4 regions of the Streptomyces fractus genome follow, and region 3 is predicted to be linked to each of the others. Evidence: riboswitches for the same ligand, from Rfam matches in the RefSeq annotation. Region 3 holds a riboswitch; each other region holds the start of a gene.
What was found. Region 3 has a riboswitch for cobalamin ahead of ACP4E5_RS43100 (ABC transporter substrate-binding protein). Riboswitches for the same ligand answer to the same signal wherever they lie in the genome.
Positions count from the first base shown of each region.

Region 1: another riboswitch for cobalamin. It lies ahead of nicT (Nickel transporter NicT); the one in region 3 lies ahead of ACP4E5_RS43100 (ABC transporter substrate-binding protein).
Region 2: another riboswitch for cobalamin. It lies ahead of ACP4E5_RS17565 (ribonucleoside-diphosphate reductase subunit alpha); the one in region 3 lies ahead of ACP4E5_RS43100 (ABC transporter substrate-binding protein).
Region 4: another riboswitch for cobalamin. It lies ahead of ACP4E5_RS43990 (ABC transporter substrate-binding protein); the one in region 3 lies ahead of ACP4E5_RS43100 (ABC transporter substrate-binding protein).

Region 1 covers NZ_JBMYHI010000002.1:8,198,646-8,204,357, reverse strand. Annotated here, with positions in the region: gene rho (transcription termination factor Rho) at 364-1,509, shown strand; gene ACP4E5_RS39300 (GNAT family N-acetyltransferase) at 1,539-2,030, shown strand; gene ACP4E5_RS39295 (inorganic diphosphatase) at 2,096-2,599, shown strand; cobalamin riboswitch at 2,603-2,833, shown strand; gene nicT (Nickel transporter NicT) at 2,865-3,983, shown strand; gene ACP4E5_RS39285 (GTP-binding protein) at 4,149-5,712, shown strand, end outside.
Region 2 covers NZ_JBMYHI010000002.1:3,501,118-3,506,829, forward strand. Annotated here, with positions in the region: gene ACP4E5_RS17550 (DUF3311 domain-containing protein) at 65-331, shown strand; gene mctP (monocarboxylate uptake permease MctP) at 328-1,953, shown strand; gene ACP4E5_RS17560 (GNAT family N-acetyltransferase) at 2,058-2,558, shown strand; cobalamin riboswitch at 2,622-2,752, shown strand; gene ACP4E5_RS17565 (ribonucleoside-diphosphate reductase subunit alpha) at 2,880-5,231, shown strand; gene ACP4E5_RS17570 (ribonucleotide-diphosphate reductase subunit beta) at 5,231-5,712, shown strand, end outside.
Region 3 covers NZ_JBMYHI010000002.1:9,014,739-9,020,450, reverse strand. Annotated here, with positions in the region: gene ACP4E5_RS43125 (VOC family protein) at 1-283, shown strand, start outside; gene ACP4E5_RS43120 (hypothetical protein) at 323-616, shown strand; gene ACP4E5_RS43115 (amidohydrolase family protein) at 839-2,023, opposite strand; gene ACP4E5_RS43110 ((2Fe-2S)-binding protein) at 2,140-2,814, opposite strand; gene ACP4E5_RS43105 (hypothetical protein) at 2,811-2,936, opposite strand; cobalamin riboswitch at 2,998-3,120, opposite strand; cobalamin riboswitch at 3,262-3,403, shown strand; gene ACP4E5_RS43100 (ABC transporter substrate-binding protein) at 3,434-4,510, shown strand; gene ACP4E5_RS43095 (FecCD family ABC transporter permease) at 4,597-5,649, shown strand; gene ACP4E5_RS43090 (ABC transporter ATP-binding protein) at 5,646-5,712, shown strand, end outside.
Region 4 covers NZ_JBMYHI010000002.1:9,211,212-9,216,923, reverse strand. Annotated here, with positions in the region: gene ACP4E5_RS44010 (phosphoinositide-specific phospholipase C-related protein) at 1-1,865, shown strand, start outside; gene cynS (cyanase) at 1,987-2,433, shown strand; gene ACP4E5_RS44000 (hypothetical protein) at 2,443-2,706, opposite strand; gene ACP4E5_RS43995 (FCD domain-containing protein) at 3,064-3,330, shown strand; cobalamin riboswitch at 3,339-3,528, shown strand; gene ACP4E5_RS43990 (ABC transporter substrate-binding protein) at 3,565-4,620, shown strand; gene ACP4E5_RS43985 (FecCD family ABC transporter permease) at 4,680-5,693, shown strand; gene ACP4E5_RS43980 (ABC transporter ATP-binding protein) at 5,690-5,712, shown strand, end outside.

The sequences.
Region 1 (5,712 bases), 820 kb from region 3:
CACGTCACCCCTGGTCAGCGGCTTCTGGCGGGCTCTTCACCCGTAGCCGCGACACCAGGTTTCCCCGGCCGCGGGGCGCGCTCCAGCGCCCCTGCCACTCGCCGGATCCCACCCCTTCCCTGCCCCAGGGCCCTTCTGACGGATCTTGCTGGAGTCGCGGGCCCTGGCACGCACATCTGCCGCGTTGTCGTCGGTTGCCAACGCTCCGCGTTGACGCCCTCCTCCGCCTTGCAGCTGCACGCACCAGACCCCGCTCGCGGAGCCGAATGATCCCGGCCCACCGCGTCCAGCCTGATCCGTCAGAAGGACCCTTGTACGCCTGCCGCGTCCGCGGCTCGGCCCGCGAAAGGACCTGTGATCGTCATGACCACGGCCACCACCACGAGCACCACCCCCGCCCCACCCCAAGAACCCGTCCGCGCCGCCGGCGTCCTCGACATCGGCGGGAACGAGCACGGTTTCCTGCGGGCGGCCGACCTGGAACCCACGTCGCACGACGTCCAGGTGCCCGCCCACCTCATCCGCCAACTCGGCCTGCGCAAGGGCGACTTCGTCGAGGGGACGTGCGGGAAGCCGCGCAGTCTCGCGCACGTCGAGACCGTCGGCGGCGCCCCCGCGGAGGCCACCCGCCGCCGCCCGCACTTCGCCGACCTCACCCCGCTGCACCCCAGCGAGCGCTTCCGCCTGGAGCACCCGGCCTCGGGGCTCGCGGGACGCGTCGTCGACCTGTTCACGCCGGTCGGCAAGGGGCAGCGCGGCCTGATCGTCGCCCCGCCGAAGACCGGCAAGACGGTGCTGCTGCAACAGCTCGCCGCCGCGTTCGCCGCGAACCACCCCGAGGTCCACCTCATGGTCGTGCTCGTCGACGAGCGCCCCGAAGAGGTCACCGACATGCGCCGCTCCGTGCGCGGCGAGGTCTACGCCTCGACGTTCGACCGCCCGGCGAAGGCACACATCGCGCTCGCCGAACTCGCCGTGGAGCGCGCCAAGCGCCTCACCGAGCAGGGCCGCGACGTGGTGATCCTCCTCGACTCCCTCACCCGGCTGTGCCGGGCGCACAACAACGCGGCCTCCACCAGCGGCCGCACCCTGTCGGGCGGTGTCGACGCGGCCGCCCTGCACGGCCCGAAGCGCTTCTTCGGCGCGGCCCGCGACGCCGAGGAGGCCGGATCGCTGACCATCCTCGCCACCGCCCTCGTCGACACCGGCTCCCGCGCCGACGACTACTACTTCGAGGAGCTCAAGAGCACCGGCAACATGGAGCTGCGCCTCGACCGCGTCCTCGCGCAGCGCCGCGTCCACCCGGCCGTCGAGCTCACCCCCTCCGGCACCCGCCGCGATGAACTCCTGCTGCCAGCACCCGAGTTGACCGTCGTACGCGGACTGCGGCGCGCCCTGCAGAGCAGGGACCCGGCCGCTTCCTACGAGGCGCTGCTCGACAAGCTGCGCCAGACCCCGGACAACGCCGCGTTCCTGCGCCAGGCGCACTCCACGGTGCCCACCGCCTGACCCCGCCCCGTATGCGTAATACTCGACACATGAACGCGAGCATTACGCGCCGCGGAGGGACCCCGGCGGTCACCGTCCGGCGGGCCACCGCCCGGGGCGCCCGGCGCCTCACCCGCCTCGTGCGCGGCTCCGGCGCCTACCGGGACCCGTACGCCTCCATGGTCGCGGGCTATCGGGTGGGCCCCGACTACATCGAGGCGCACCATGTCTACGTGGCCGTGGATCCGGCCGACGAGCGGGTGCTCGGCTTCTACGCGCTGCTGACCGTGCCGCCGGAGCTGGACCTGATGTTCGTCGCGGACGAGGCGCAGGGCCGGGGCATCGGGCGCCTCCTCGTCGACCACATGCGGGCGCAGGCGCAGGCCGCGGGCCTCGACCACGTCCGCGTCGTCTCGCACCCGCCCGCCGAGGGCTTCTACCGCAGCATGGGCGCGCACCGCACCGGCACGGTCCCCGCGCGCCCGCCGGCCGTCGCCTGGGACCGGCCCGAACTCGAATTCCCCATTCCCCCGGCCGCCTGAGGGGTTCCGCCCTTGCCCGGCAGGCCGCACACTCGGGGGCGTCGGAATGCGGCAAGGAGGCCACATTGGGCAGCAGTCAGGCACGCGCCGAGGCGTTCGACGTGATCGTGGAGATCCCGCAGGGCTCACGGAACAAATACGAGATGGACCACGAACTCGGGCGGATCCGGCTCGACCGGATGCTGTTCACGTCGACGCAGTACCCCGCGGACTACGGCTACATCCCCGGCACGCTCGGCGGCGACGGGGACCCGCTGGACGCCCTCGTCCTGACCGGCGACGCGACGTTCCCCGGCTGCGCCATCGAGTGCCGGGCGATCGGCATGTTCGTGATGAGCGATGAGAAGGGCCCGGACGAGAAGGTCCTGTGCGTTCCCGCGCACGACCCGCGGCACGACGCGACCCGGGACATCGAGGACATCCCCGAGTTCGACCGCCTGGAGATCACGCACTTCTTCGAGGTCTACAAGGATCTCGAACCGGGCAAGTCGGTCGACGGCTCCCACTGGGAGGGCCGGGACAAGGCCTACGAGGAGATCCACCGGGCCCGCGAACGCGCGTCCGGGTAGGTAGTAGGGTGGTCGGGCCGTGGTGCTCGGGAAGACCGGTGACGGCCCCTCAGGGGCCCATTCCGGAGCGGCCCTCGCCACTGTGATCGGGTTTCGGACCGCGCGTCTTTCGAGTCACGCGCCCGGAGCCCGCCGTTCCATCCTGTACGCCACTGGTGGCCGTCGGCCGCTGGGAAGGCCGGAGCGGCGGGCACACCCGTAAGCCAGGAGACCGGCCGCGGCATCTCACGAAGTGATCCACGAGGTGCTGGAGCGTGATCGACGCATGACCCTGCCCGGGAACTCCCCGACCCCTGCCCCGAACTCCCCTTCCCCTGCTTTCCGTTGGCGCCGCGAGGACACGCTGCGCACGGCCGGCCTGATCGCGGTGATCGCCGCGCTGCACGTCGTCGCGTTCGGCGTGCTGTTCCTGCTCGTCGTCCCCGAGCACTACGAAGTGGGCAACAAAGCCTTCGGTATCGGCCTCGGCATCACGGCGTACACGCTCGGCATGCGGCACGCCTTCGACGCCGACCACATCGCGGCCATCGACAACACCACCCGCAAGCTGATGGCGGACGGCAAGCGGCCCGTCTCGGTCGGGTTCTGGTTCGCGCTCGGCCACTCCAGCGTGGTGGTCGCGATGGCGGCGCTCGTCGCGGGCGGCGCGGCGCTCGCCGGCACCCTGATGAACGACGACTCCCGCACCCACCAGGCGCTCGGCATCGTCGGCACGACCGTTTCCGGCACGTTCCTGTACCTCATCGCCGCGCTCAACCTCGTGGCCCTGATGGGCATTCTGAAGGTCTTCAAGGCGATGCGCGCGGGCTCCTACGACGAGCGGAAGCTCGAGCAGCACCTGGATTCCCGCGGGTTCATGAACCGGATCCTCGGCCGCTTCACCAAGTCGATCACCCGGCCGGGGCAGATGTTCCCGCTGGGCTTCCTCTTCGGGCTCGGCTTCGACACCGCGACCGAGGTGACCTTGATGGTGATGGCGGGCAGCGGCGCCGCCGCGGGCCTGCCCTGGTACGCGATCCTGTGCCTGCCGCTGCTGTTCGCCGCGGGCATGAGCCTGTTCGACACGCTCGACGGCACGTTCATGAACTTCGCCTACCAGTGGGCGTTCTCGAACCCGGTGCGCAAGGTGTTCTACAACCTCACCATCACCGGCCTGTCCATCGCGGTCGCGTTCTTCATCGGCACGATCGAGCTCGTCGGCGTCCTGCACGACAAGCTCGACCTGAGCGACGCGGTCACCGGCTGGATCGCCGGTCTCGACCTCGACAACGTCGGGTACGTGATCGTGGGCCTGTTCGTGGTCGTGTGGGTGGCGGCGATCGCCTACTGGCGCCTGGCGAGGGTCGAGCAGCGGTGGTCGGCGCGGTTGGCCGACGCCGGATAAATCGGTTGCCGGGGTGCGCGGCGCGCTGCTGCACTGATCTCGGTGCGGCACATGCCGCGCGCCCCGACCGTGAGGACCGATCCATGCGCTCTGCAGTCCAGTTCCTTCCGAGGGCCACCGCGAATCTCGCCGTGGCATCCCCTTCCCTCAAGGACACGACTGCCAGTGGCATTGCTGAATCTGGGCGTTCTCGCGCATGTGGACGCCGGTAAGACCAGTCTGACCGAGCGGCTCCTGCACACGGCCGGGGTGATCGACGAGCTGGGCCGTGTCGACGACGGGAGCACCCGCACCGACTCCCTCGACCTGGAGCGGCGGCGCGGCATCACCATCAAGTCGGCCGTGGTGTCGTTCCCGGTCGGCGACGCGAGCGTCAACCTCGTGGACACACCCGGCCATCCCGACTTCATCGCCGAGGTCGAGCGGGTGCTCGGGGTGCTCGACGGGGCGGTGCTCGTCGTCTCGGCCGTCGAGGGCGTGCAGGCGCAGACCCGCGTCCTGATGCGGACGCTGCGCCGACTGCGCATCCCCACCGTGGTGTTCGTGAACAAGGTCGACCGCCGGGGCGCCCGCGAGGCCGGCCTCCTCGACGACCTGCGGCGCAAACTCGCGCCCGGCATGGTCCCGATGAACACGGTGACGCACGGCCTCGGCGGCCGGGACGCGCTCTGTGTCCCGTACGCCGATGACGACACCGCCCATCGCGCCCGCCTGGTCGACGTGCTCTCCGCCCGCGACGACGCGCTGCTCGAGGCGTACGTCAAGGACGAGGAGTCGGTCACGTACGGCTGGCTGCGGGACGCGCTCGCCGAGCAGACGGCGCGTACCGGGGCGCATCCCGTGTACTTCGGCTCGGCGATGACCGGCGCGGGGATCGACGCGCTCGTGGACGGCATCACACGACTGCTGCCTCCGGCCGAGTCAGAACCCCAACTCCCGCTGTCTGCCCGCGTGTTCAAGGTGGACCGCGGTCCGGCCGGCGAGAAGATCGCGTACGCCCGCGTGTTCACGGGGACGCTGCGCGTGCGCGAGCGGCTCGCGCTGCCCGGTGGCGCGGAGGACCGGGTGACGTCGGTGCGCGTCTTCGCGGACGGGGCGGACGCACCGCGTACGGAGGTGGGTCCCGGACAGGTGGCGCGGCTGTGGGGACTCGGCGGCGTACGCGTCGGGGACGATCTCGGCGAGCCGCAGGCCCCCGTCAGGGAGCACCACTTCGCTCCGCCGACCCTGGAGACGGTCGTGGAACCCGACCGGCCGGGCCTGCGCGGCGCCCTGCTCGCCGCACTCACCCAGCTCGCCGAGCAGGACCCGCTGATCGGGCTGCGGCAGGACGACATCCGCCGGGAGATCTTCCTCTCGCTCTACGGAGAGGTGCAGAAGGAGGTCGTGCAGGCCACGCTCGCCGAGGAGTTCCGGCTCGACGTGACGTTCCGGGAGTCGACGCCGCTGTGCGTCGAGCGGCCGACGGGCTCCGGCGAGGCGGTGGAGTCGATGAAGGGCGAGGACAACCCGTTCCTGGCGACCATCGGCCTGCGCGTCGATCCGGCGCCGGTCGGCTCGGGTGTCGCGTTCCGCCTCGGGATCGAGCTCGGCTCCCTCCCTCTGGCGTTCATCAAGGCCATCGAGGAGACCGTGCACAGGACGCTGCGCCAGGGGCTGCTCGGCTGGCAGGTCACCGACTGCACGGTGACGCTCACGCGCTCCGGCTACGCGCCGCGGCAGAGTCACG
Region 2 (5,712 bases), 5.5 Mb from region 3:
ATTTCCCGCACGTTAAACATGAGATAAGTGGGATCTCTGATGAGTGAGGGGACGGAGCCGCGTCATGTCCGATGCGCCTGAAGTGAAACAACCGGTGGTCACGCCGGTCCGCGTGATCATTGCACTCTGTCTGGTCGCACCGTTCGTCGCGATGCTCTGGGTCAGCTCCTACGCCAAGGTCGAACCGACGCTCATCGGCGTCCCGTTCTTCTACTGGTACCAGATGCTCTGGGTGCTCATCTCCACCGCGCTCACGATGATCGCGTACAAGCTGTGGCAGCGCGATCAGCGCGCCCGTAAGTCTGCTCAGTCGGCTGGAGGCCAGGCGTGAACGGCGGGGTCAACGGTGTCGCGCTCACCGTCTTCATCATCTTCTTCGTGGCCGTGACGGTCATGGGCTTCCTCGCGGCGCGCTGGCGGAAGGCCGAGAATGACGCCTCGCTGGACGAATGGGGCCTGGGCGGCCGCTCGTTCGGCACCTGGATCACCTGGTTCCTGCTCGGCGGCGACCTCTACACCGCGTACACCTTCGTGGCCGTCCCCGCGGCGATCTACGCGGCCGGCGCCTCCGGCTTCTTCGCGGTGCCGTACACGATCCTCGTGTACCCGCTGATCTTCACGTTCCTGCCCCGCCTGTGGTCGGTCTCGCACAAGCACGGGTACGTGACGACCTCGGACTTCGTGCGCGGCCGCTTCGGCTCCAAGGGCCTCTCGCTCGCGATCGCGATCACCGGCATCCTCGCCACGATGCCCTACATCGCGCTCCAACTGGTCGGCATCCAGGCCGTGTTGGACGTGATGGGCGTCGGCGGCGGCGACGACACCAACTGGTTCGTCAAGGACCTGCCGCTGCTGATCGCCTTCGCCGTGCTGGCCGCGTACACGTACTCCTCGGGCCTGCGGGCCCCGGCGCTGATCGCGTTCGTCAAGGACGGCCTGATCTACCTCGTGATCGCGGTCGCCATCATCTACATCCCGATCAAGCTGGGCGGCTTCGAGCACATCTTCGCCGCGGCGAGCGACAAGTTCGACGCGGCCAACAAGGCGGCGGGCAAACCGGTCGCCGGGCTCGCTCCGGGCTCATCGGGTACGTGGACGTACGCGACGCTCGCCATCGGCTCCGCCCTGGCGCTGTTCATGTACCCGCACTCGATCACGGCGACGCTCTCCTCCAAGAGCCGCAACGTGATCCGCCGCAACACCACGATCCTGCCGCTGTACTCGCTGATGCTGGGCCTGCTCGCGCTGCTCGGGTTCATGGCGATCGCGGCCGGGATCAAGGTGCAGAACGGGCAGTTGGCGATTCCGCAGCTGTTCGAGGACATGTTCCCCGACTGGTTCACGGGCGTCGCGTTCGCCGCCATCGGCATCGGCGCGCTGGTCCCGGCGGCCATCATGTCCATCGCCGCCGCGAACCTGTTCACGCGCAACATCTACAAGGACTTCATCAAGCCGGACGCGACGCCCGCGCAGGAGACCAAGGTCTCCAAGCTGGTGTCGCTGCTCGTGAAGGTGGGCGCGCTGGCCTTCGTCCTCACCATGGACAAGACCGTCGCCATCAACTTCCAGCTGCTCGGCGGCATCTGGATCCTGCAGACCTTCCCGGCCCTCGTCGGCGGCCTGTTCACGCGCTGGTTCCACCGCTGGGCGCTGCTCGCCGGCTGGGCGGTCGGCATGGTGTACGGCACGCTCGCCGCGTGGGGCGTCGCGTCGCCGACGCAGAAGCACTTCGGCGGCTCGTCGGCGGAGATCCCCGGCATCGGTGAGATCGGCTACATCGGCTTCACGGCGTTCGTCCTCAACGTCGTCGTCACCGTCGTCCTGACCTTCGTCCTGAAGGCGGTCAAGGCCCCGGACGGCGTCGACGAGACGACCCGCGAGGACTACACGGCCGACGCGGGCGACAAGGGCGTCCAGGTCGACCTGCCGATCACGGCGGGCGCCGGCCACTAGTCGAGCCGTACACGCGCGTGTCGGGCCCCTCCCCCGCGGAGGGGCCCGACGCATTTTCCGGAAAGCGTTGCGACCAGGGCCGGGGGTCGCGTAACCATGGCGTCGTGATCAGAACAGTGCGCCCCGATGAGTACGCCGCGCTCGGCGAGTTGAGCGCCCGCGCCTATCTCGGCAGCGGCCTCCTCGCGTTCGGCGAGGACGACTGGTACGCCGCCGAACTGCGCGACGTCGAGAAACGCGCGCGGCAGGCCGAGGTGCTCGTCGCCGAGGACCCGGAAGGCCGGGTCCTCGGCGGCGTCACCTACGTCTCCTCGCACGACCACCCGTACGCGGAGCTGGCGCGCCCCTCGGAGGCCGAGTTCCGGATGCTGGCCGTCGCCGTCGAGGCACGCGGGCAGGGCGTCGGCGAGGCGCTCGTGCGGGCCGTGATCGACCGGGCCCGCGCGGCCGGCAAGACCGCGGTCGTGCTCTGCACCCAGCCGCTCGCGACCGCCTCGCACCGCCTCTACGAACGCCTCGGCTTCACCCGGATCCCGGACCGCGACTGGGCCCCGATCCCGGAAGTGACGCTGCGCGCGTACGAGTTGAAGCTGGCGGCCGACTGAGGGATTGGGCGCGGGAAAGGAACACCGACACAACATATGGGGCTGCCACGAGGACCCGACACAACATGTATGCTCGCTCTCGCTGTCACCACAGGGGAATCCGGTGCGAATCCGGAACTGTCCCGCAACGGTGTGCGTAGGCGTACAAAAGCGCTCACGCGAGTCCGATGACCTGTCGACGGCACGCCCGAGCCGACCGGCCCGGGCGTCGACGACGTCCGGGCCTCGCGGAAAGGGCCGGTGGACGAGGGCCCGCGTTTGCGCGCCCGCGCTGCCACCTCCTCCCCGCAGGCCTCGAGCCGAGCGAGGGAGAGCCTCAACGTGACCATCGCGCCCGCCGAACCGGTCTCAGCCACCCCCCAGGACGGCCCGGGTGCAGCCCTGCTGCGCACCCTGACCGAGCTGACCGCCGATCTCCCCGACGCCGACCCCGGCCGGATCGCGGCGGCCGCGCTGCGTGGCCGTTCGGCGCGGGCCGATGAGGCCGAGCTGCGCGATCTCGCCACCGAGGCCGCGGCCGGGCTGATCTCCGAGGACCCCACCTACTCCCGGCTCGCCGCCCGCCTCCTCACCCGCTCCATCACCGCCGAGGCCGCCTCGCAGGGCGTCACGTCCTTCACCGAATCGGTCGCCGTCGGCCACCGCGAGGGCCTGATCGCGGACCGCACGGCCGAGTTCGTACGCGTCCACGCGGCGCGCCTCGACGCGCTCATCGACACCGCCGGCGACGACCGCTTCGGCTACTTCGGCCTGCGCACCCTGCACAGCCGCTACCTGCTGCGCCACCCGATCACCCGGCAGGTCATCGAGACCCCGCAGCACTTCATGCTGCGCGTGGCGGCCGGCCTCGCGGAGGACGACAGCGTCCGCGCCCTGGACGAAGTCGCCTCCCTCTACGGCCTGATGAGCCGCCTCGACTACCTGCCCTCCTCCCCCACCCTCTTCAACTCCGGCACCCGCCACCCCCAGATGTCGAGCTGCTACCTCCTCGACTCCCCGCTCGACGAGCTCGACTCGATCTACGACCGGTACCACCAGGTCGCCCGCCTCTCGAAGCACGCGGGCGGCATCGGCCTCTCGTACTCCCGTGTACGCAGCCGCGGTTCACTGATCCGCGGCACGAACGGGCACTCCAACGGCATCGTCCCGTTCCTGAAGACGCTGGACGCCTCGGTCGCCGCCGTGAACCAGGGCGGTCGCCGCAAGGGCGCCGCGGCGGTCTACCTGGAGACCTGGCACGCCGACATCGAGGAGTTCCTGGAGCTGCGAGACAACACCGGCGAGGACGCGCGCCGCACCCACAACCTGAACCTCGCGCACTGGATCCCCGACGAGTTCATGCGCCGGGTGAACGCCGACGAGCCGTGGTCCCTCTTCTCCCCCGCCGACGTACCCGAGCTGGTCGACCTGTGGGGCGAGGAGTTCGACGCCGCGTACCGCAAGGCCGAGGCCGACGGGAAGGCCCAGCGGACCATCCCCGCCCGCGATCTGTACGGCCGCATGATGCGCACCCTCGCGCAGACCGGCAACGGCTGGCTGACCTTCAAGGACGCCGCCAACCGCACCGCCAACCAGACCGCCGAGCCCGGCCACACCGTCCACTCCTCCAACCTGTGCACGGAGATCCTGGAGGTGACGGACGACGGGGAGACGGCCGTCTGCAACCTGGGTTCCGTGAACCTGGGCGCCTTCGTGTCCGGTGGTGACATCGACTGGGAGCGCCTCGACGAGACGGTCCGTACGGCCGTCACCTTCCTCGACCGCGTCGTCGACATCAACTTCTACCCGACCGACCAGGCCGGCCGCTCCAACGCCAAGTGGCGCCCGGTGGGCCTCGGCGCGATGGGCCTCCAGGACGTCTTCTTCAAGCTGCGCCTGCCGTTCGACTCGGCGGAGGCCCGCGCCCTGTCCACCCGCATCGCGGAGCGCATCATGCTCGCGGCCTACGAGGCGTCGGCCGACCTCGCCGAGCGGAACGGCCCCCTTCCCGCCTGGGAGAAGACCCGTACGGCACGCGGCGTCCTGCACCCCGACCACTACGACGCGACGCTCACCTGGCCGGAGCGGTGGGCCGCCCTGCGGGAACGCATCGCCGACGTCGGCATGCGCAACTCGCTCCTCCTGGCCATCGCGCCCACCGCCACGATCGCCTCCATCGCCGGCGTCTACGAGTGCATCGAGCCGCAGGTCTCCAACCTCTTCAAGCGGGAGACGCTGTCCGGCGAGTTCCTCCAGGTCAACGCCTACCTCGTCGAAGAGCTGAAGAAGCTGGGCGTGTGGGACGCGCAGACCCGCGAGGCGCTGCGCGAATCGAGCGGCTCCGTCCAGGACTTCACGTGGGTCCCGGACGACGTCCGGGCCCTCTACCGCACGGCGTGGGAGCTCCCGCAGCGCGGCCTGATCGACATGGCGGCGGCCCGCACCCCGTTCCTCGACCAGGCCCAGTCCCTGAACCTCTTCATGGAGACGCCCACCATCGGCAAGCTCTCCTCGATGTACGCGTACGCCTGGAAGTCGGGCCTGAAGACGACGTACTACCTGCGCTCGCGCCCCGCGACGCGCATCGCACGGGCGGCGGGCAACAGCACTGTCCCCGCGCAGACGGCCACGCCCGACCCGGAAGCCGTCGCCTGCTCCCTTGAAAACCCCGAGTCCTGCGAGGCCTGCCAGTAATGACCACTTCTTCCTCGGACAAGAACCTCCTCGACCCGGGCTTCGAACTCACCCTGCGCCCCATGCGCTACCCGGACTTCTACGAGCGCTACCGCGACGCCATCAAGAACACCTGGACCGTGGAGGAGGTCGACCTCCACTCGGACGTCGCCGACCTCGCGAAGCTGTCGCCGGGCGAGCAGCACATGATCGGCCGCCTGGTCGCGTTCTTCGCGACGGGCGACTCGATCGTCGCGAACAACCTGGTCCTCACCCTGTACAAGCACATCAACTCCCCCGAGGCGCGGCTGTACTTGAGCCGCCAGCTCTTCGAGGAGGCCGTGCACGTCCAGTTCTACTTGACGCTGCTCGACACCTACCTCCCGGACCCGGAGGACCGGACGGCGGCGTTCGCGGCGGTGGAGAACATTCCGTCGATCCGCGAGAAGGCCGAGTTCTGCTTCAAATGGATGGACTCGGTCGAGCAGCTGGACCGCCTGGA
Region 3 (5,712 bases):
CACCGGGGGTGCCACGCTGGCGATCGCCGGCACCCGCACTGTCCCGTTGTTCGCCCCGGGCTCTGCCCGCCCGGCGGACAACCACAGCGTGATCACCGAGTTCCTCGTCGACGACGTGGACCGCGTTCACCAGAACCTCACCGGCTTCGTCACCGACTTCGTCAGTGGGCCCACGACGATGCCGTGGGGCAACCGGTCGCTGTTGTTCCGCGACCCCGACGGCAACCTCGTCAACTTCTTCACCCCCGCCACCCCGGCGGCCATCGAAAAGTTCGCCCTCTGACGCCCTTCGAGTCCGCCCCGGCGCTCGTAGGATGCCGGGGTGCCGAGACCGATACCGAACAGCCGCCGCGCCTGGATCGCCACGTGGGCGGTGCTGTGCGCGACCGGCCTCGCTGCCACCTATGGGCTCAACAGATCCTCGGAACCCGAGGCGCCGCCCGAGAAGCCCGTCAGTGCCCAGTGCGCCGAGCTGATCAGGAGCATCGAGGGGCAGTTGGCCAAGAACCAGCGGGAAGGCAAGAAGGGCGGAGTGGTGGCGTTCTCGCGCATCCGGAATCCCGGCGAGGACGACTGCGACGACGCACTCCACGACCATTTCGGCGGTGAGTGGTGACCCGCCGCGCCTGGCTCTGGCTCGCCTCATCGGCGGTGCTGGTTGTCGTTCTCGCTGCCGCCGGGTTGACCGTCGCCCTGGTCGCCCCATCGGAACCGGAACCGGAGCCGGCGCCTACGCGTGTGTACTCCTCCTGCCTGGCGGCGGACACCCGGCCGCCGGCGGAGGACGACGACCCGTGCGACCCCGAGAACTGACCAACTCACCTTCATCGGCGGCGCGTTACCGTACGGGTTCGTGGCGGCTGCCCGCCGCGATCACGGTCTCCACGGACTGCAGTGCCCCGAGGTCCGTGAGCGGGTCGCCGTCCACCACGAGGACGTCCGCGGTGTAGCCGGGGGTGAGTTGTCCGGTCGTCTCGTCCAGGCCCAGCGCGCGAGCCGCCTCCGTCGTGGCCATCGCGAGGACGCGGTCGTTGGGCAGGCCCAGGTGCTCGTAGAACGTGAGACCGGCGGGCAGGCCGTCGAACCCGGCGCGCTGGACGCCCGCGTCGGTGCCCGCGATCAGCCGCGCGCCGGCCTCGGCCATCCGACGTACCGCGTCGAACATGGCCTCGGCGCGCTCGGCGCCGAAGAACTTCGGCAGCATCCGCCAGTGCGGACCGACCGTGGGGCACACGTAAATGTTCCGCTCGATGATCTGGGCGAGCACGTCCTCGCGGACCTCGAATCCGTCGGCCGTCATCCACGTGCAGTGCTCGATGGTGTCGACGCCCGCCGCGACCGCCGCGGTGATGCCGTCCGCGCCGTGCGCGTGCGCGGCGACCGGCAGCCCGGCGCGGTGCGCCTCGTCGACGAGCGCCGCCAACTCCTCGTCGGAAAACTGGGATTCCCAGCTCTCGGCACCCTCCTTGGTGAGCCCGCCGCCGGTCGCCATGACCTTGATGACCTGGGCGCCGCCCTCCGCGTTGCGCCGGACCAGCTGCCGGACCTCGTCGGGTCCGGAGACCTCACCGCCGAGGAACCAGCAATGGCCACCGGGCGGGGTGACGGGCGTCGCCGCCGGGACGACGCGCGGACCGACGGCTGAGCCCTCCTTGATGTCCTGGGCGAGCCGTACGGCGAGGCCGTTGCGGTCGCCGAGGTCGCGGGCCGTCGTGACACCGGCGCTGAGCAACTGCCGCGCCCGACCGGCCATCGCGGCGAACAGCGCCTCGTCATCCTGCTCCTGGAGCGTGGCGACGGGGTCCGGTCCCGCGTCGAAGCACAGGTGCACGTGGGCGTCGATCAGGCCCGGGAGCACGGTCCCGGAAGGGAAGTCGAGCCGCGGCTCGTCGGGGTGTGCCTGGCGCTCGACCTCTGCGCGCGGGCCTACGCGGGCGATGACACCTCCGCGTACGAGGACGGCCGCGTCGGCGACTGCGTGACGATCAGGTCCGGCCAGGACTTGCGCGGCGGTGATCAGCATGAGGCGCGGCTCTCTTTCGCGTGCGGTGGACGTCGGTTGCTGGAACGCAGCACATCAGAAAGAGCGAGGAGCTCTCGGCTGCACGCGCCACCCGGCGCCGCTGTGTCTTGTCATCGTCAGCGCACCAGACAGCAGTCCCCGCACATGCCGCCGTTGGGGGCCCGGTAGAACAGGCAGCAGCTACGGCGCCGGAATGTCAGATCCGGGCCGGTGATCCGGCCCGTGTCCCGCAACCGGCCGGTCTCCAGCAACTCCCGTGTCAGGCGCGTGAGTTCCGTCCGCAAGTCGGGCCGGGATCTCAGGAGTTGAGCCGCCGATCCGACGAGTGCGGACGCGGAGTTGCCGGCCAGGAGGCGCGGCGCCACCTTGACGGTGAGGCCGTTCTCGACCCGCTCCAGGACGCCGTCGACCTCCGCGTGGATGGCCTCGGCGAGGGACGGGAGTTCCGCCGCGCGTCGTCCCTCGGGGCGGGGGAGGCGGAGGGCCGAGCCGTCCCCGGACCACTCCACCGTGCGCATCGTCGGCACGATCCCGTGGACGAGCGCGCAGGCGAGGACCGGTGACCAGAGGCGGGCCGCGAGTCCCAGGTGTGCGATGGAGACGCCGATGCGGGGTTCGGCTGTCGCGTAGCGGTCGTTGACCGTCCGGGCTCGTTCGGCGAGACCGGCGCGGGTGAGCGGTGCGTCGGGAAGCCGCCGCGTCGCGGTGGTGTCGAGGGCGAAGAATCCGCCGAGTCGCGACGCCACGTCGTGCAACGCCTCGGTGACGTGTTCCGACGGCACCTCGTTCATGAGGTCCTGACCCGTCGCGGCGCGTCGGCGCGGCACACGACCACGTGGCGGGGAACTGCCTGGTCCGTGACGGTGACGGTGACGGTGACGGGGGCCAGTATTTCGGCGAGGCGTTCAGCCATGCCGCATCCTCCCTCTCGCCGGGGAGTTCCGCCCCGGATCGCTTCGAGGAGGCGACGGCGTGAGTCTCCTGGCTCTCGGGTCCGCGCTCGTCCCGGCCTTCCCGCCCCGCGGGGCAGTGGCTCTTCCGGGATCCGCTCGCCGATCACAGTGGCGGTACCGCACCGGATTCGCACCGGTTTCCTCGGGCCGCCGTCGCCCGTGTTCACGGACATCATGCCATCGCGTCGCCGCCCGGGCCGCGTGGGGCGGAGTGGGCCGCGTGGGCCGCGTGGCCAACTCCCCTGAACGCCACCCCACTTTGCCTCGCCTTTGCCTTTTGCCCTTCACTGCGTACTATCGCCAGGTCATCGCCGCGACGGGAGACAGGAAGCCGGTGCGAATCCGGCACGGTCCCGCCACTGTGACCGGGCAGCGCGAGTCAGCGCTGCCCGGGAGTCAGGTCACTGACCCGTCGCGGGCCCATTCCGAGGAGCGCGGACTCCGCAGGAGGCTTCACGTGTACGACGGTCCGAACCGTCCCCATGCCCTCTCACTCCCCCATGCCCTGCCACGACCCCGTGCGCGACGGCGGCGCCTCGTCGTGCGCGTCGCCGCCGTCGTCGCCGCGCTGTCGACGACGACGGTGCTCGCCGCCGGCTGCGGCCCGTCCGGGCCGGCCTCCGAGCACGCCGACGGCCCGCAGTCGTCGATCACAAAGGGCTTCCCTGTCACCATCGACGACTGCGGCGTCAAGACGACGTACGACAAGCCGCCGTCCCGCGTGGTGACCATCCATCAGCATCCGGCGGAACTCATGCTCGCCCTCGGCCTGAAGGACCGCATGGTCGGCACGTCGTTCCCCGACTCCGCCGTCCTGCCGAGCCTGCGCAAGGACTACGAGTCCGTTCCCCAACTGGCCGCGCGAGCACCCTCGTTCGAGAAGGTCCTCGAATCCGAACCCGACTTCGTCTACGGCGGCTACTCCAGCGCGTTCGACGAGAAGGAGGGCCGCTCGCGCAAGGCGTTCGCCGACGCGGGCATCGACACGTACCTCAACCGCGAGTACTGCGGCGAGAAGAACGTGACCATGCGGGACACCTACGCCGAGATACGTGCCATCGGCAAGATCTTCGGGGTCTCCGACCGCGCCGACGCCCTCGTGTCCGACCTGCGCGCACGGGTCGCCGAGGCGAACGCCGCCGTGCGGGGCGAGCCGGCCGTCCCCGTGTTCGTGTACGACAGCGGCGACAAGTCCGCCTTCACCGCCGGCGGCAAGGGCCTCGGCACGCAGCTCATCCACCAGGCGGGCGGTCGCAATGTCTTCGCCGATCTGGACGACGTGTTCGGCGACGTCTCCTGGGAGCAGGTGGTCGCCCGCAGGCCGGAGGTCATCGCGATCTACGACTACGCGGGCGACAAGAGCGTCGAGCAGAAGAAGCGGTACCTGCTCGCGCAGCCCGCGCTCGCGGACGTCCCGGCCATCAAGCACGAGCGGTTCGTGGTGCTGCCGTTGACCGCGACGTTGGTCGGGGTCCGGTCCGCGTACGCGGTGGAGGGCCTGGCGCGCGGGCTGCACCCGGAGAGCTTCAAGTGAGGGCGCCCGTGGTGGCCGACGAGCAAGCGACGGACGTGCGGCGGCGACGCCCGGGACAGGGAGCGCGCCCAGGACAGGGGGCTCTCCTGGGACAGGGAGCGCGCCTGACCGCCACACTCACCCTGCTCACCGCCCTGCTCCTCGTCTCCCTCACCGCCGGGCTCGCCATCGGCTCGGTGCGTGTGCCGCCCGGTGAGGTGTGGGGCATCGTCACGCACGCGCTCGGCGCCGACTGGTGGGGGGACGCGGACTGGTCGCGGGCGCGGGAGACGATCGTGCTGAACGTGCGGGCGCCACGTGTGCTGCTGGGCGCGATGACCGGGGCGGGGCTCGCGGTCGTCGGCACCGCGCTCCAGGCCCTGGTGCGCAACCCGCTCGCCGAGCCGTACCTCCTCGGTGTCTCCTCCGGTGCCTCGCTCGGCGCGGTCGCGGTCATCGTGTTCGGCATCGGCGTGTTCGGGGCGATGTCGCTGTCGGCGGCCGCGTTCGCGGGGGCACTCGGCGCGCTCGTGCTCGTCTACGCCACCGCGCGTACGGGCGGACGCATCACGTCCGGCCGGCTGATCCTTTCCGGTGTGGCGGTCGCGTCGATTCTCAGCGCGCTGCTCAATCTGCTGCTGCTCACCACGGACAGCGGCAACGAGGCGCGCACGGTCCTCGCCTGGACGTTGGGCGGTCTGGGCGGGGTGTCCTGGAGCTCACTGTGGCTGCCGGGGCTCGCCCTGCTCCTGGGGGTCGGCGTGCTCATGGTGCAGGCGCCGAACCTGAACCTGCTGCTCGCGGGCGAGGAGGCCGCCACGACGTTGGGCCTGGACGTGGCACGCTTCCGTGCGCGCATGTTCGTGCTTGTCTCGCTCGTCACCGGCGTGCTGGTCGCGGCGGCCGGGCCGATCGGTTTCGTCGGTCTGATGCTGCCGCACATCGTGCGTCTGCTCGTCGGCGGCGACCATCGGCGCGTGCTGCCGACGGCCGCGCTCGGCGGTGCGGTGTTCCTCGTGTGGGCGGACGTCGCAGCGCGGACGGTCGCCGCGCCGATGGAGGTCCCGGTCGGTGTGCTGACGGCGCTGTGCGGAGGCCCGTTCTTCCTCTGGCTGATGCGCCGGGACGCCCGGCGCACGTACGCGGGAGGCGTCGGATGACGGCGGCCGACCTCCACGTCGAGAACCTCACGCTCACCGCGGGCGTGCGACGGCTCGTCGACG
Region 4 (5,712 bases), 200 kb from region 3:
GCTACCTCAACGGCGACCGTGCGGACCTGCGTCTCGTCGTCGATCTGCGCCCCGTCCTCGCGAACCTCGGCGACCTGGCGCACACCTACTTCGGTGACCTCGTCGCGGGCGTGCAGGACCGCTCGGAGCCCGACTTCGACCGGTTCCGCTCGGAGCTCGCCGACGGGGTGCGCGAGCTCGCCGCCGGGCACGCGCCCGAAGGCCTGCCGAAGCTGCCGCTGACACCGGACCAGGCGAGCCGCGTCGCCGACACGCTGCTCGCCCTCGTACCGGCCGGGGAGCGTGCGGGACTGCGCCCCGAGGTGGAGACGGCGCTCGCGGACGGGGACCTCGGCACCGCGCTCGCCGCCGTCGCCCCGGCCACCGTCACGGACCGCACCCGGGGCGCGGCGGACCAGCTCCGCGCCCTCGCCGACGGCGGCACCTGGGACCTGACCGACACCCTGAAGGCATCCGGCAACGACCTCTCGGGGCTCCGCGAGGTGCACCCGTACACGGCGGTCGGCCTCGGGGTGCTCGAAGTCGTCGCGGCGGGGCTGCTGTTGCTGTCCCTCACGGCGCTGTGGCTGCTCGGTCCGCAGCAGCCGGGGCGCCGCCTCGTCCTGCTCGGGATGCCGCTCGCGGCGGGCGGAGTGCTCACCGCGCTGGCCGCGTGGGTGACGCGCCTGGTCACCGACGGCCGGCTCGTCGCGCCTCCCGACTCGTGGCCGCCGAGCCTGACCCGTCTCGTCGACGACGTGCAGCGCGCCGCCGTCGGCCACCTCACCGGCACCGTGCTGTGGGTCGCGCTCGTCCCCGTGCTCGCCGGGGCCCTGCTTGCCGGGGTCGGCCTGCTCGCCCGCTCGGAGCTGGCGGGCCGGGTCCCGCGGGTGGCGCGGGAGCGGCTCGGGTCGCCGCGGCGGGCGGTGGGCCTGGGCTTCGGGGCGGCGTGCCTGGCGGTCGCGGGGATGGTGCTGATGCCGCTGGCCGCCTCCCCCGCGGCGGCCCGCGAGTGCGAGGGCAGCACCGAACTGTGCGACCGCCCCTACGACGAGGTCGCGTATCTGACCTCGCACAACGCGATGTCGACGACCGCCGACCACTTCATCGGGCCGCTCCAGGACCCGCGTATCAGCACGCAGTTGGACCACGGGGTGCGCGCGCTGCAACTGGACACCTACCGCTGGGAGACGCCCGAGCAGATCACCGGGCGCCTGGACGGCTCCGACTTCACGGCCGAGCAGCGGGCCCTGGTGACGTCCGCGGTCAACCGGATCAATCCGCCGCGCGAAGGGCTGTGGCTGTGCCATTCGGTGTGCCGGGCCGGGGCGATCGCCCTGGTGCCGGCGCTGCGCGAGATCGGCGACTGGATGAAGGACCACCCCCATGAGGTGGTCACCCTGATCGTCCAGGACGCGATCTCCGGCGAGGACACCCAAAAGGCCTTCCAGCAGGCCGGGTTGGAGAAGCTGGTGCGACGGCCGGACGCCGATCCGGCGATGCCCTGGCCGACGCTCGGCGAGATGATCGACAGCGGCCGGCGCCTGGTCGTCTTCGCCGAGAAGGCGGACGGCCCGGCCCCCTGGTACCGCAACTTCTACCGCTACGGCATGGAGACGCCGTTCACGTTCCGCTCCCCGGACCAGATGAGCTGCGTCCCCCACCGCGGCGGCGACGACAAGCGGCTGTTCCTCCTGAACCACTTCATCACCAACAACGGCGGCAGCCGCATCGACGCGGGCACCGTCAACGCCCGCCGCTACGTCCTGGACCGGGCGCACCGCTGCGAACGGGCGCGCGGCAGGCCGGTGAACTTCGTCGCCGTGGACTACGCGACGATCGGGGACGCGCAGGGGGCCGTGGACGCGCTCAACAACGAGCGGTGACGTGCTGCCGGGCGCGGAGCGCGCCTGCGTGTTACGCGAGTCGAACACACCGGAACGGCTGCCGAAACAGGGGGCCGGTAGTTGTCGGCCGAGACCGTCCGCCCCACCGCAGGGAGTCGCCGTGATCGACCGCAGCGAAGCAACCCGTCGTGCCCTGGCCGCCAAGGAGTCCGCCGGGCTGACCTTCGAGAAGATCGCCGAGGCCGTCGGCGCGCACGAGGTGTGGACGGCGTCCGCACTCCTTGGCCAGAACACCATGACCCGCGACCAGGCGGCACGCGCCGGGGCGTTGCTCTCGCTGGACGAGGAGACGGTGGCCGCGCTGTCCCGGGATGCCTCGCGCGGATCGCTGGACGCCCCGGTCCCCACCGACCCGTTGATCTACCGCTTCTACGAGATCGTGCAGGTGTACGGCACCACGCTGAAGGGAGTCATCGAGGAGAAGTTCGGATCCGGGATCATGTCGGCGATCGACTTCTCGATGGACATCGCGCGCAGGGAGGACCCGAAGGGCGACCGCGTGGTCGTCACGCTGGACGGCAAGTTCCTGCCGTACCGGACCTGGTGAGCCGCGAGGTCAGCGCGGCGCGGGGGCGGTGAGGGTGTCCCAGAGGAGGTCCTCTCCCGAGGCGACGGCCAGCCGCCCCAGGGCGGCGTCCCTCGGCTCGGACGCGTCCGCGCGGTAGGTGTCGCGGGTGTGGTTCAGTGCGGCCTCGGTCTGGAGGAGGTGGACGCGCATGGTGGCGAGGCGGGCGCAGATGCGGGCGGGGGACGGTATGCCGGGCGGCGGCGCGGTCACCGGCGCCGCGGTCAGGTCGACGGCCTCGTACGGGTGTCGCACAGGGCGGGTCGGGACGGGTGGCGGGTGACGCCCGGGCCGGTGAGGTCGATGGTCCACGGGCCCGCGCCGGCCTCGTCTCCGGGACCAGGAGCAGGGTGTGCGCGCCGGACGCCCAGGGAACGGCGGGCAGTTGGGCGGTGACGGTGCCGTCGTCGACCGGTCCTGCGGCGTCCGTGGGGAGGAAGGCGATGGTGGGCGCCCCAGCGGGGAGTGGGCCGCCGGACGCGAGGCACCAGTCGGCGGTGGCGTACTCGGCGACCGGGGTGGTGACGGCATGCGAGGCGAGGGCGCGGGTCAGGGCGAGGAGGTCGTCGAGGGTGCCGCCAGAGCCGCCCGCCGGTTCGGGGACTCACCGCCATGGCCCGCCTCAACTCGGATTTCCACTTCCGCATGTTCACCGCGTCGGGCCTGGACCTCGTCGTCGCCGAACCGCGCCGCGTCTGGCGGCTGAGCGACGGCTACCGAGCCTGTCTCCTGCACGACCCGATGTCACAGAAGCGGATCGTCGACGAGCACGCGGAGATGGTCGAGGCGCTCCGCGTCCGGGACCACGAACGCCTCGTCTCCCTGATGGACCACCACAGGGACGGAACCCGGCCCCAACTGGAGTCGGTCCTCACGTGATAGTTTCGCCGAGCCAGTCGTACCTTTGTGTGTTTTTCTACGCACACGGGTCAGGGAATCCGGTGCGAACCCGGAACTGACGCGCAGCGGTGAGGGTGACGGGCGGAGCCACTGCCACTGGGCCGGTACATCGGCCCGGGAAGGCGCTTCGCGCGGACGACCCCGAGTCCGAAGACCTGCTGGCGGCCTCCAGTGCCGCGTGGCGTGGGGGCGGACCGTAGGCCGGCTCCGCGTATGAGCCCTGGACGCGAAGGAACCTCCGTGCTGTTCGCACGTCAACTCCGCCGATGCGCCCCGCTGTTGGCGGGCGCCCTGCTGCTCACCGGGTGCGGCACGACCGCCGCCACCGAGGACAGCGCCGACAAGCGCGGCGGTGTCACGCTCGACAACTGCGGCGAGAAGGTGCGGGTCGAGCACACCCCGCGCCGCGCCGTCGCCCTCGACCAGGGCTCCGCCGAGATCATGCTGTCGCTCGGCCTCGAGGACCGGATGGCGGGCACCGGCACCTGGACCGACCCGGTCCCCAAGAATTTGGCGAAGGCCAACGCGAAGGTGCCGCGTCTTGCCGACCGCTACCCGTCGTTCGAGAAGGTCCTCGGCACCGAACCGGACTTCGCCGCGGCCTCGTTCACGTACACCCTCGGCAAGGGTGGCGTGGCGCCACGCGAGGAGTTCGAGAAGCTCGGCGTGCCCACCTACCTCTCCCCCAGTGACTGCGCCGGCAAGGACAACGGCGGGGACGGGGACGGCGTGCGGACCGAGCCCCTGGGGCTCGACGTCGTGTACGGCGAGATCCGCGACCTGGCGCGCGTCTTCGACGTGGAGGAGCGCGGCGAGAAGCTGATCGACCAGCTCAAGTCCAGGGTCCGCAAGGCCACTTCAGGGATCGACGCGCACGGCGTGGACGTCCTGTACTGGTTCGCCAACTCCGACTCGCCCTACATGGCGGGTTGTTGCGGCGCTCCGGGCGTCGTCACCAAGGAGCTCGGGGCGCGCAATGTCTTCGACGACACGCGTGCGGAGTGGCCGCAGGTCAACTGGGAGACGGTCGCGGACCGCGATCCGGACGTGCTGGTCATCGGCGATCTGACGCGCCGCTCGCAGTCCGCGGAGTCGGCCGCGCAGAAGATCGGGTTCCTGGAGTCGAACCCGGTCACGAAGCACATGACCGCCGTGAAGAAGAAGCGGTACGTGCGGCTGAGCGGGCAGGCCATGAACCCGACCATCCGGACGGTCGACGGTGTGGAGCGGGTGGCCGCGGGGCTGCGCGAGTTCGGACTCGCGCGGTGACGGCTCGCACGGTCTCTGGGCAAGCGGTGGCGGCGGGGCACCCGAAGACCCCCTCCCGGATGTCCGTTCGCGCGACGCTCGCCTGGGCGGCCGGTGTCGCCGTGCTGTGCGCCTCCGTGGCCTTCGCGATCACCCTCGGCCCCGCGCAGATCGGGGTCGGCGACGTGTGGGCGGCGGTCGGCGAACGGATCGGCCTGGCGACCTCGGACCTCTCGCCGATCCGGGACGGCATCGTATGGAATCTGCGGCTGCCGCGGACGCTGCTCGCGGCGGTGTGCGGGGCCGGGCTCGCTGTGTGCGGCACGGTGTTGCAGGCGCTGTTGCGCAATCCCCTCGCCGACCCGTTCGTGCTCGGCGTCTCGTCGGGGGCGTCGACCGGGGCCGTGCTCGTCGTCGTGCTCGGGCTCGGCGGAGGCGCCGTGTCGGTGTCGGGCGGCGCGTTCGTCGGCGCCGTCTGCTCGTTCGCGCTGGTCCTCGTGCTCAGTCACACGCTGGGCGGCAGCACGGACCGGGTGGTGCTGTGCGGGGTCGCGGCGATGCAGCTGTTCTCGGCGCTGACCTCGTTCGTCGTGCTGACCTCCGCGGACGCGGAGACGACGCGCGGCGTGCTGTTCTGGCTGCTCGGCTCGCTCAGCGGGGTCGGCTGGACCGAGGTGTGGCTGTGCCTGGCCGTGCTCGCCGTCGCGCTCGTGGTGTGCCTGACGTACGGCCGCACCCTCGACGCGTTCGCGTTCGGTGCGGAGGCCGCGGCCACGCTCGGCGTCCGGGTGGCCCGGACCCGGATCGTGCTGCTGTGCGTGACGGCGCTCCTTACGGCGGCCCTGGTGAGCGCGGCGGGGGCGATCGGCTTCGTCGGCCTGGTGCTGCCGCACGCGGCGCGCGCACTGGTGGGCCCGGGGCACACCAGGCTGCTGCCGGTGACGGCGCTCGCGGGAGCGGTGTTCCTGGTGTGGGTGGACACGGTGGCGCGGACGGTCCTCGAACCGCAGGAGGTTCCGGTGGGTGTGGTGACGTCGCTGATCGGTGTGCCGGCGTTCGTGCTGGTGCTCTACCGCGGACGGGGTGTGCGGTGACGGCGGGGCTGCGCGCGGA